3 regions of the Arthrobacter pasteuri genome follow, and region 3 is predicted to be linked to each of the others. Evidence: riboswitches for the same ligand, from Rfam matches in the RefSeq annotation. Region 3 holds a riboswitch; each other region holds the start of a gene.
The links. A riboswitch is a leader RNA that binds a small molecule or an ion and turns the genes downstream of it on or off. The one in region 3 is predicted to bind cyclic di-AMP.

Region 1: it holds a riboswitch for cyclic di-AMP, as region 3 does, so the genes downstream of both, ACX80H_RS13880 (LysM peptidoglycan-binding domain-containing protein) here and ACX80H_RS02795 (NlpC/P60 family protein) in region 3, are expected to answer to the same signal.
Region 2: it holds a riboswitch for cyclic di-AMP, as region 3 does, so the genes downstream of both, ACX80H_RS13025 (NlpC/P60 family protein) here and ACX80H_RS02795 (NlpC/P60 family protein) in region 3, are expected to answer to the same signal.

Annotation. Positions count from the first base shown of each region.
Region 1 is NZ_JBTNDO010000003.1:145,412-149,296, reverse strand. It holds gene ACX80H_RS13895 (O-acetylhomoserine aminocarboxypropyltransferase/cysteine synthase family protein) at 1-58, opposite strand, end outside; gene sfnG (dimethylsulfone monooxygenase SfnG) at 58-1,218, opposite strand; SAM riboswitch class I at 1,224-1,327, opposite strand; gene ACX80H_RS13885 (hypothetical protein) at 1,427-1,657, shown strand; cyclic di-AMP (ydaO/yuaA leader) riboswitch at 1,793-1,974, shown strand; gene ACX80H_RS13880 (LysM peptidoglycan-binding domain-containing protein) at 1,978-2,937, shown strand; gene acs (acetate--CoA ligase) at 3,029-3,885, opposite strand, start outside.
Region 2 is NZ_JBTNDO010000002.1:417,582-421,466, forward strand. It holds gene ACX80H_RS13025 (NlpC/P60 family protein) at 1-796, opposite strand, end outside; cyclic di-AMP (ydaO/yuaA leader) riboswitch at 802-979, opposite strand; gene ACX80H_RS13030 (iron-dependent transcriptional repressor DtxR) at 1,091-1,789, opposite strand; gene serC (phosphoserine transaminase) at 2,043-3,167, shown strand; gene ACX80H_RS13040 (MFS transporter) at 3,164-3,885, opposite strand, start outside.
Region 3 is NZ_JBTNDO010000001.1:581,947-585,831, forward strand. It holds gene ACX80H_RS02785 (alpha/beta fold hydrolase) at 1-136, shown strand, start outside; gene ACX80H_RS02790 (NAD-dependent epimerase/dehydratase family protein) at 133-1,101, shown strand; gene ACX80H_RS02795 (NlpC/P60 family protein) at 1,209-2,105, opposite strand; cyclic di-AMP (ydaO/yuaA leader) riboswitch at 2,108-2,286, opposite strand; gene mutM (bifunctional DNA-formamidopyrimidine glycosylase/DNA-(apurinic or apyrimidinic site) lyase) at 2,428-3,402, opposite strand; gene rnc (ribonuclease III) at 3,403-3,885, opposite strand, start outside.

The DNA of each region.
Region 1 (3,885 bases), on a different contig from region 3:
CCGGGGTGCCGCCGGCGTGGAGCGCCCGCGTGCGGAAACCGAAGGAACGTTCTGCCATCAGACACCTGCCTTGCTGGGGACGGCGAGCGTACCGTCGGGGTCGAAGTCCACTCCCGCGCTGCGGGCCGCATCCGCCTCGAGTTCCCGCACGATCGGCAGGATGTCGGTGCCGAAGGCGGCCACTTCCTCCTGGAAGTGCAGGTAGCAGGTGAGGAAGAGGTTCACGCCGATTTTCTTGTACTCCACGATGCGCTCGGCGATCTGCTCGGGCGTTCCGATGAGTTGAGTCTTGAAGCCGTCGTTGTACTGCACGAGGTCCTCGAAGGTGGAGTCGGCCCACATGCCCTTGCCGTCCTTCGTCGAGGGGCCGGCTTCCTGCACGGCGTCGCGGAAGCCCTCCACCGCGGGGCGGTGCGCCTTCTCGACGATCTCGCGCAGGGTGTCGCGCGCCTCCTTCTCGGAGTCGCGTGCGATGACGAACCCGTTGAGGCCGTACCGCGGACGCCGCCCGGCCTGCTCGGCGGACGCCTGGACGCCGGCGATGTTGTCCTTGAATCCCTCGAGGTCCTTGCCGTTGGAGAAGTACCAGTCGGCCACGCGGCCCGCGGTGGCCTGGGCCGCCGTCGAGTTCCCGCCGAAGAAGACCTCGGGGTGGGGGCGCCCCGGAACGTCCACGGGAGCCGGACTCAGGGTGAAGTCGTTGATGTTGTAGTACTTGCCCGCCTGGCTGTAGCCCTCCTCCGTCCAGAGCCCGCGCAGCACACGGATGAACTCCTCGGTGCGGACGTAGCGCTCGTCGTGCTCGAGCCATTCGAGGCCGAAGTTGGTGAACTCGTCCTTCAGCCAGCCGGAGACGATGTTGACGGCGGCGCGGCCGTTCGAGATGTGGTCGGCGGTGATGATGTACTTCGCGAGCACACCGGGGTGCCACATGCCCGGGTGGACGGCGGCGATCACCTTCAGCTTCTCGGTGGCCGCCAGCAGGGCGAGGGAGAACGACGTCGCCTCGTGCTGCTTGTCCGCGCCGTAGGACGCGGCGTAGCGGGTCTGGGAGAGGGCGTACTCGAAGCCGGCGTCCTCGGCGATGCGAGCGAGCTTCTTGTTGTAGTCGAAGTCCCAGCTGGTGCGCTGCTCGATGGTCGAGACCACCAGGCCACCGCTGACGTTGGGGACCCAGTAGGCGAACTTGAGGGGCGTGGAAAGGTCGGCGATGCTCATGGTTTCCTCCATCGGTCTGGCAGTAGCACCCTAATGTCGCCGCGATGGTGCGGGGCCAGGGTTGCTGCGGCGTCAGTGAGCCAGATCTCTCAGCCGCTCGGGATGGTCACGTCGAGTGTGACACCGGGGCGCCGCAGATCCAAACAATATGTCGCCCAGTGGCAGGGATGCATCACCGGGTGTGAGCTCTCCTGCCTAGGGTGGAGGAATGGATAGCTGGAAGTCCGCGGGACGCACGCAGGAACGCAAGCTCTGGAACACGCTCTTCTGCGTCGGTGTCGTGCTGACCGTCACCCTGGGGAGCAGCATCCTGCTGGTCGCGGGCAGTGCCGGGTCGGCGGCCTCCGCCTGGTTCTATGTGCAGCAGTGGGTGCTGCTGGCTCTCAGTGCGGGCGGTACGGTCCTCGCCTTCCGTCGCTGGCGGTCCCTCCGCGCGTAGGGCACGGGCCGTCATGCCGCGCATAGGGTACGGGCCGTTATGCAAATGTGACAAACGCGGGGAGCGCTGGGTATCGTCGTCGCGTGCCTCCGTTCATAGGAGGCCCTCCCGGATGGATTGCCGAGCCCTGCCGCCGAACGGGATACGCACATCACCGAGGCGGGGACGGGGGAACCACAGTTCCACCGGGCGCGCAGGACCACCTGTCAGCGTCCTCGGGGTTAAGTCGTATCGCATCACCAACCGTTGATGCCCACGGCCGGGTGACTCCCATCCGAACCCGACAGCTCACCCCGCAGGCATGGGAGAGGTATACATCCATGTCACGAAAGACTTCCCCGGCGCGCCACCGTGCCGACATCGACGGCAACATCGCGCTGACGGGCCTGTCCCGCGCAGCGAAGGCCCACGCCACCGCCGTCGGCCGTCCGATCGCCATCGTCGCCGTCACCTCGGGCCTCGCGCTCGGCGCGGTGGGCACCGCCCACGCCGGTGAATACTCCGACCAGCGCACGGCCTCGGTTCCCGCTGCTGCCGCTGCGTCGGTCGTACCGACCCCTGCACCGGCTCCGGCACCCGCCGCTTCACCTGCCGTATCGGGCGCCATCCACACCGTCGTCGGCGGCGACACCCTCGGCGCGATCTCGGCCGCCTACGGGGTGGACCTGACTGCGGTCCTCGCAGCCAACGGCCTCTTGCTCACATCGGTGATCTTCCCGGGCGACAGCATCGCCATCCCGACCGGAGGCGGAGCGCAGGCCCCGGCGCAGACCGTGTCTGTTCCCGTCGTGTCCGTTCCCGTGGCCAACGCTGCGGCAGCGGTCACCCAGCAGGCACCCGCTATCGCCCCGGCAGCGCCGGTCCAGCAGGCCGCAGCCGTTGCGCCGGCCTCGGTCGCCGCTGCCCCCGCATCGAGCGTGTACCTCGCCTCGGCGGACATCACCCCGATCGCTTCCTCCAGCGGCGTCGCCGGCACCCTTGTGGCGTCGGCCCAGGCGCAGCTCTCAGCGGGCGCGATCCAGGACTGCACCGTGCTGGTCGAGAAGGCGCTGCGTGCCGCCGGCATCTCCGTGGGCGACCTCGGCCCGTCGCAGTTCTTCCAGTTCGGCTCCACCGTGGCGACCCCGGCCCCCGGCGACATCGTCATCACGGCCGGGCACGTGGCCATCTATGTCGGCGGTGGCCAGGTCATCAGCAGCGGCATGAACGGCTCGAACCTCACCATGCAGCACCCCCTCTCGGACCTCCCGGGGGCATCCTTCGTTCGGGTAGCGGGCTAGTACCGGAACGGACCATACGCGGGAAGCGGCAGGTGCTTGGACGGGGCGCCTGCCGCTTCCTCTTTTAACGCGGGCCGGTCTTCGACGCGGGTCAGCGCCTGCCGGCCAGGACGTCCTGGATGCCGGGAATGCAGCCCTCGTTCTGCAGCGAGGTGGTGTCCCCGAGCGGGGTGCCCTCGTACAGCTGCGTCAGCAGGCGACGCATGATCTTCCCCGACCTCGTCTTGGGCACGTCCGGCACGACGACGACGGCCGAGGGCCGCGCGATCGGTCCGATGGCCTCCGCGACATGCGCGCGCAGCGTGGCCGACACGTCCGTGTCCGGATCCGCGCCCGGCGCCAGCACCACGAAGGCCGCGATGGCGTGGCCCGTCAGCGGGTCGGGGACCGGACAGGCTCCGGCTTCGGTCACGAGCGGGTGCGCCACGAGCGCCGACTCGATCTCGATCGTGGAGAGGCGGTGGCCGGAGACGTTGATGACGTCGTCCACGCGCCCCAGGATCCAGGTGTCGCCGTCGTCGTCGTACCGCGCGCCGTCGCCGGCGAGGAACCAGCCCTGCGCGGCGAATTTCCGCCAGTAGGAGTCGAGGTAGCGCTGCGGGTTGCCCCAGACGGTGCGCGCCATGGCCGGGCCGTGGCGGTCCACGACGATCAGGCCCTGTACCCCGGGACGCACCTGCCGGCCTTCCTCGTCGACGATCCGGGTGCTGACCCCCGGGAGGGGGCGCGCGGCGCAGCCGGGCTTGAAGTCGGTGTCCGTGGGGCTGGGTGAGAGGACCGTGGCCCCGGTCTCGGACTGCCACCACGTGTCGACGACGGGAACCTCGTCGCGGCCGAGGTTCCTCCGGAACCAGCGCCACGCCTCGGGGTTCACCGCCTCACCGACCGTCCCCAGGACGCGGATGCTGGAGAGGTCGTAGGAGGACGGGACGCCGTCGGGGAACCAGC
Region 2 (3,885 bases), on a different contig from region 3:
CAGCGATGTGGGCTGCGCCCATGCCGCCGTCGGCGTAGTAGATGAGGTCGCCCGGGATGGCCTCGCCGGCGCTCACGGTGCGGCCCAGGGAGAGGTAGCCTGCCGGCCAGCCGTGGAAGTTGATGCCGGCAGCGGCGAGGGAGTTGCTGGCCAGGCGCGTGCAGTCCTGCATGACGCCGAGCTGGCCCTTGGCAGCGGCGGCGATCGTCGCGGCGACACCAGAGGAGACCGCAGGGGCGGGAGCAGGTGCGGGTGCGGGAGCAGGTGCGGGTGCGGGAGCAGGTGCAGGGGCGGGGGCAGGTGCAGGGGCAGCTGCGGGAGCCGGCGCGGGAGCAGCGACGGCCTGGACGGCAGCGGCAGCCTGGACGGCGGGAGCCGGAGCTGCGGGAGCCTTCACGACGGGAGCGGGAGCGGCGGGAGCCTCAGCAGCAGGAGCCTCGACGACGGGAGCCGGAGCGACGGGGGCTTCGACGACCGGGGCCTTCTTGGCGACGACCGGCTTGGCGTGGACCTTCACCGCGGTCCTGTTGAAGGACACGACGGTCTTGGACGACGCGACGACGGCCTGGCGGGCCGAGGGAAGGGTGATGCTGGAGGATGCGACGTCGCGCTGCGGCTGGAGATCGGCGGCGTTGGCTGCAACTCCGCTGGTCAGCACGAGGCCGGAAGCCGCGGCGATGACGGCGGCCTGGCGGCCGACCGATCCTGCGTTCGACGCTACTGCGGCGGAAAGAGCGGTCAGCGGGTTGGCGTTCTGGGGCGCGCGGTGGCGGCCCAGCAAAGAGCTGGTGGACACGTTGGATTACCTCTCCCAACGCCTGCGAGGTGAGCTGTCGGATTCGGATGGGAGTCACCCGGCCGCTGCGGTAACAGCGACTTCACCCCAAGGATTTCTCGAAAGAAACCCGAAACTTGGTTCCCCCGCCTCTGCCATGCGATGGTGCGGACGGACCTCGAGCAATGGCAGAGCTAGGCGATTTGCAGGAGGGTGCCGGATCTAGAGCGAATTTGGCACGAAATGAACCGTACAACACGAATGCCGGTTATGTCACATTCTGGTCACAGAATGGTGTGTTATTGGTGACGGCGGTTACGCCGCGATGGATACGAACACGTGGGACGCCACCTCGGGAGGTAGTTCCAGCGCTCCCTCGACGCCGGGCACGCGCACGGAGACGTACCCTCCGACGGACTCGAGGTTCAGCTGCGCGCCCGGGCGCAGTCCGCCCTCGTCGAGCTGCGTGAGGAGTTCCGGATCCACCTGGATCGGCTCGGCCAGCCGCACGAGCGTGACCTGCTTCTCGGGCGAGTACGTGCCCATCGCGGAGAGCAGCGTGACGACGCCGTCGGTGAACAGCTCGGACTGGACGCCGCCGATGGCCTCGAGCCCCGGGATCGGGTTGCCGTAGGGAGATTCGGAGGGCTTTCCGAGGAGTTCGTAGAGCCGGCGCTCCACGCGCTCGCTCATGACGTGCTCCCAGCGGCAGGCCTCGTCGTGGACGTAGGCCCAGTCGAGTCCGATGACGTCGCTCAGGAGCCGCTCCGCGAGGCGGTGCTTCCTCATGACCCCGGTGGCCCTGCGGCGCCCCAGTTCGGTCAGTTCGAGGTGCCGGTCGCCGGAGACGACCACGAGTCCGTCGCGTTCCATGCGGCCGATGGTCTGGGAGACGGTCGGACCCGAGTGGCGAAGCCGCTCGGCGATGCGGGCGCGGAGGGCAACGATGTTCTCTTCCTCGAGCTCAAGGATGGTCCGCAGGTACATCTCGGTGGTGTCGATGAGGTCCGTCATGCGGTTCAGCTCCTTGGTGCGGTGAGGTCGCGCGGCTGGAATGCCTCACGCCGGTGGGGGTGCCACGGCCGGCACAGCCAGCTCCGCCCCACGCCTCCCAAGGTTAACCCATGGCGCGACGCGCCCGGCAATCAGCCAGGAGCCGCCGCCGGCCGGCGCAGGGGTGTCCCGCTCCGGCGTTCACAAATGGAGGGCCGACCGCCGCTGGGGCAGAATGAGGGCGATACCCGCCACCGACACAGCTGGAGCGACCATGAGCGACCTGCCCCGCATCCCCGAACACCTGCTGCCCGCGGACGGGCGTTTCGGCGCAGGTCCGTCGAAGGTGCGAAGCGGGCAGATCGACGCACTGGTGGCCGCCGGGCCGTCGCTGCTGGGGACCTCCCACCGCCAGGCTCCCGTCCGCAACCTGGTGGGGCGGGTGCGTGAGGGGCTCAGCACCTTCTTCGGCGCCCCCGAGGGGTACGAGGTGGTCCTCGGCGTCGGCGGGTCGACCGCGTTCTGGGACGTGGCGGCGTTCGGCCTCGTCGAACGGAAGGCGCAGCACCTCTCCTTCGGCGAGTTCGGTTCGAAGTTCGCCTCCGCGACTGACAAGGCGCCGTTCCTCGACGCATCGAGCATCATCACCGCCGAGCCCGGCACCCGCCCCGACCCCGTCGCGGAGGACGGCGTCGACGCCTACGCGTGGCCGCAGAACGAGACCTCGACAGGGGTCGCGGCTCCCGTACGGAGGGTGGAGGGGGCGGACGACGGCGCCCTGGTCCTCGTCGACGCCACATCCGCGGCCGGCGGCCTCGACGTCGACGTCTCGCAGGCCGACGTCTACTACTTCGCCCCGCAGAAGAACTTCGCTTCCGACGGCGGCCTGTGGCTCGGGCTCTTCTCCCCCGCCGCGCTGGAGCGTGCCGCGCGGATCAACGCCGGCGACCGGTGGATCCCGGACTTTCTGAACCTCCAGACGGCGATCGACAACTCCCGCCTGAACCAGACCTACAACACCCCGTCGCTGTCCACGCTGGTCACGCTGGACGCGCAGGTCGAATGGCTGAACGCCCAGGGCGGCCTGCCCTTCGCTGCAGCCCGCACCGCGGACTCCGCCGGGCGCATCTACTCGTGGGCGGAGGCCTCACCGGTGGCGAGCCCCTACGTGGCCCGCACCGAGGACCGCTCCAACGTGATCGTGACGGTGGACTTCGACGACACCGTGGACGCGGCACGCATCGCCGCCATCCTGCGCGCGAACGGCATCGTCGACGTCGAGCCCTACCGCAAGCTCGGCCGCAACCAGCTGCGCATCGCCACCTTCGTGGCCATCGATCCCGAGGACGTCTCGGCGCTCATCGCCTGCATCGACCACGTGGTCGGAAACTTCCTCTAGGAGGTCCCGTCCGTCGCCTCGTGGTCCAGCCGGAGCCGGCGGGGCGCCGAACGGTCGTAGCGCAGCCGCACCTCGTGGTACCGCCAGGCCCAGAAGATGCCCGCCGCGGCCGCAATGAGCCCCGAGGCGGCGGCCACCCCGAGGCTCCACCTCGGGCCGAAGGCGTCGGACACCCAGCCCACGACGGGCGCGCCCAGCGGGGTCCCGCCGAGGAAGATGGCGAAGTAGAGGGCCATGACGCGACCGCGCATCACCGGGTCCGTGGTCGTCTGCACGTAGGCGTTGGCGCTGGTCATCAGCGTCAGCGCGAACAGCCCCACCGGCACGAGGGCCGCTCCGAACAGCCAGAGGTTCGGGGCCACGGCGGCGAGGATGCAGGCGACGCCGAACGCGGCCGATGCCCCGAAGATGAACCGCAGCCGTGGTCGGTCCCGTCGGGCGGACAGCAGGGCTCCGGCGACCGACCCTACGGCCATCACCGATGACAGGACGCCGAAGACCCCCGCATCCTGCCCGAACTCGGTGCGGGCCATGGCGGCGATGAAGACGGCGAAGTTGAGCCCAAAGGTGCCGACGATGAAGATCGCGAGCATCACGATCAGCAGGTCCGGCCGGTGGCGTACGTAGCGGAAGCCCTCACGGATCCGGCCCTTGCCCGGCGCCTGCCGCGGCTGCCGGTTCAGCTCCGACGCCCGCATGGCGAGGAGGACGTAGACCA
Region 3 (3,885 bases):
CGGCGTGGACCTCGCGGCCGTTCTCGCCGTGCCCGCACTCCCGGTCGACATCCGCCACAATGCCAAGATCGACCGGACCCGCGTCGCGGCGTGGAGCGGCCGCTTCCTGTCGGGCGGACGGGCAGGATCCCTGTGACCGTCCTCGTGACGGGGGCCAGCGGCATGCTGGGCCGGGCCGTCGCGGAACACCTCCTGGCCGCCGGTTCCGATGTGCGGTGCTTCCAGCGCCGTCCGTCCGGCATCGACGGGGTCGAGGAGCTCCTGGGCTCGATCGGGGACGCCGGGGCGGTCGCGGCTGCGGTACGGGGCTGCGACGCCGTCATCCATCTCGCCGCGAAGGTCTCCTTCACCGGGACGCCGGCCGAGTTCGACTGCACGAACGTGGAGGGGACCCGGCTCCTGCTCGACGCCGCGCAGGAGGCCGGCGCCACCGACGTCGTGTACGTCTCCTCCCCGTCCGTCGCCCACGACGGGACGTCGCTGGTGGGCGCTCCGGCCGGCCCCGCGGACCCGGAGTACGCGCGCGGACACTATGCACGGACCAAGGCGGCGGCGGAGCTGCTCGCCCTCGCACGCTCGACGCCGGAGTTCCGCGTGGCGGCGGTGCGGCCGCACATCGTGTGGGGACCGGGCGACACACAGCTCGTCGAACGCGTCCTCGAGCGGGCCCGGCACGGTCGCCTGCCGCTGCTCGACGGCGGCACCGCACTCATCGACACCACCTACGTGGACAACGCGGCGTCGGCCATCGTCGCCTGCCTCCACCGCATGCAGGCTGCACAGGGGCAGGCGTTCGTGGTCACGAACGGCGAGCCGCGCCCCATCGCGGAGTTGCTGGGCGGCATCTGCCGCTCCGGCGGCGTCCGTCCCCCCGCATGGTCGGTGCCGGGGCCACTGGCCCGGGGCGCGGGTGCGGTCATCGAACGGGCATGGTTAGCACTCGGACGCGCGGAGGAGCCTCCCATGACCCGCTTCCTGGCCGAACAGCTCTCCACGGCGCACTGGTTCGACCAGCGGCACACGCGGGCGGTGCTGGACTGGCAGCCGTCCGTCAGCATCGAGGAGGGCCTCGAGCGGCTCGCGGCGCACTACCGCGGCTGACCCCGGCACCAGGAACCGACCGACGGAACAGACAGGGAAGGGCGGGATGCTGTGCATCCCGCCCTTCCTTCGTATCGTCCTGGTACCGGCGCAGGGCCGGTGCAGGGTTATCGCGTGTAGTAGCCGTCCACCGACATGGCGTTGACCGAGTGCACGAGCGTTCCCTGCGAGGGGTTGAGCGCGCTGATCATCTCGCCGTTGCCGAGGTAGATACCGACGTGGCTGCCGCCGTTCTGGCTCACCAGGTCGCCCGGCTGGGGGTTGCTGGTGGGCGTCAGGGCCGCGAACTGCGACCAGGTGGTGCGCGGCAGGCTGACGCCGTTCTGTGCGTAGACCCACTGCACGAAGCCGGAGCAGTCCCAGGCGCCGAAGGAGGTGCCGCCGTAGACGTATGCCGAGCCGAGGCCCTGCATCGCGGTCGCGGTGATGCCGCTGGTCGCTACCGGCGTGAAGGCTGCGGCCTGCGTGCTGAGGCCCGTCGAGTTGCCTGCCGGAGCAGCTGCGGGAGCAGCGACCGGAGCGGCTACGGGAGCAGCGACCGGAGCGGCTACGGGAGCAGCGACCGGTGCGGCTGCGGGGGCCGCGAGGATGGCTGCGGACTGGACGGAGTACTGCTGGGGTGCAGCGGAACCGCCGAGGGAGATCGACTGGCCGGGGTAGATGACCGAGCTGTACCCGAGGCCGTTGGCCGTGAAGACGGCCTGGAGGCTCACGCCGTGGGCTGCTGCGATGCTGCCGAGGGTGTCCCCGGCCTGGACGGTGTAGGTACCTGCCGCAGCGGTGGTCGCCGCTGCCGGCTGGGTGCTGGTGGACTGGACGCTGATCTCGCCGGCGGCGCTTGCCGGAAGCGCTGCACCGAGCATGATGCCGGATGCGGCAACGACGACGGCGGCGGGCTTGCCGGCCACCGAAGCAGAGGCGCTGACCGCGCGGGATGCGGTGACGAGGGGGTTGGTGCGCGTGGGGACTGCCCGGTGGCGCGCGGAAGTGTTCTTCTTGGACATGCTGTTGCCTTTCCCAATGCCTACGAAGTTAGCTGTCGGGTTCGGATGGGACATCCGGACGCGTTTCCCGTAGACCACCGCCCCCGGTGCTGGTCTACGCGCGTCTTAACCCCAAGGACTCTCAGGTGAGTCCGCTATTGGTTCCCCCGCCCCTGTCGAACGTGTTGAGCGAACGGTCCATCCTCATCGACAGGGTTAGGCAGTGCGAGGATGGGCGCCCGTCCGTGGTGGACCGGGCGCGGGCTTAACCGTACGCGGTCGGACGCGTCTTGTCACGTTTGGGTCACGAACCCCGCACGACGACGGGGTTCCGGGGCCTCGGCTAGGATCGCGCGTTGCGCGGTCTTGGCTGGCAGACGGGGCAGAGGAAGGACGACCGGTTCATGAAGGCCTCCCGTCGCAGGAGGGTCGTCCGGCCCTCCGACAGGCACCGGCGGCAGGGCTGCCCGGCACGCCCGTAGGCTTCCAGATCGCGCGCGAAGTAGCCGGACGCTCCGTTGACGTTGACGTACAGCGAGTCGAAACTGGTGCCGCCGGCCTCTAGGGCCCGCCGCATCACGGTCGTGACCGCCTCGACGACGCGGAGGGTGTCCGGCCGGCGGAGGGTGTCGGTGGGACGCGCGTAGTGCATCCTCGCCGCCCACAGGGCCTCGTCGGCGTAGATGTTCCCGATGCCCGAGATGAGGCCCTGGTCGAGGAGTGCGCGCTTGAGGCTTGTCCTCCGCTCCCGGAGCCGGCGGTGAAAGGACTCCGTGGAGAACGCGGGGTCGAGGGGATCGCGGGCGATGTGCGCGGCCTGCCGGGGTATGAACGGGAGGCTTCCGCCCCCGAGCCCGCCCGGCCGGCCATCGGTCGTCCGCTCGAGGTCCGTCACGAACATACCGCCGAAGATCCGTTGGTCCACGAAGCGCAGGTCTGCCGGAAGCGGAGTGCCGTCCGCATCGGTTGCGGCGGACAGTCTCAGCCGCACCTTCAGGTGCTTCTCCAGCGGCGCGTCGGGCTCCTCGATGAGCAGCTGCCCACTCATCCCGAGGTGGGCCATGAGGGCGGTGGAAGGAGCACTGGAGGGAGCGCTGGAGGGGCCGTCCGGATCCTCGAGGATCATCCAGAGGAACTTCCCGCGGCGGACGACGTCCGTCACGCGGGCGCCCGTGACGTTGCCGCGGAAATCCTCGACCCCGTGGACATGCCGTCGAAGCGATCGCGCGTCGAGGACGTCGACGTCCTCGACGGTCCGCCCGGTCACCCAGCGCGCCAGGCCCCGGCGTACCACCTCGACCTCGGGGAGTTCAGGCACTCAGGCCCTGTCCGCGGCGGACCCGCCGACCGCGTCGGGCCTGACGTCCGCAGGAACCCCGGATGCGTCCGCAAGGAGTCGCCAGGACTCGGCCGCCGCAGCCTGCTCCGCTTCCTTCTTGGAGTGCCCGCAGCCGGATCCGTAGTCGACGCCGCCGATCACCAGGCGCGCCGTGAAGGTACGGGCGTGGTCGGGGCCGGTCCCTTCGACCTGGTAGTCGATCAGCCCCAGGCGACGGGCGGCGGCGGTCTCCTGGATACGGGTCTTCCAGTCGGTGCCCTCTCCGAGGACCGCGGAGTCCCGCAGGAGCGGTCCGATGAGCCGCATGACCATTGCGCGTGCGGTCTCGATCCCGTGGCTCAGGTACGCCGCCCCGATGACGGCTTCCATCGTGTCCGCGAGGATGGAGGCCTTGTCTCGGCCGTTGGTGAGCTTCTCACCCTGGCCGAGCAGCACGTAGTTGCCGAGATCGAGGGAACGGGC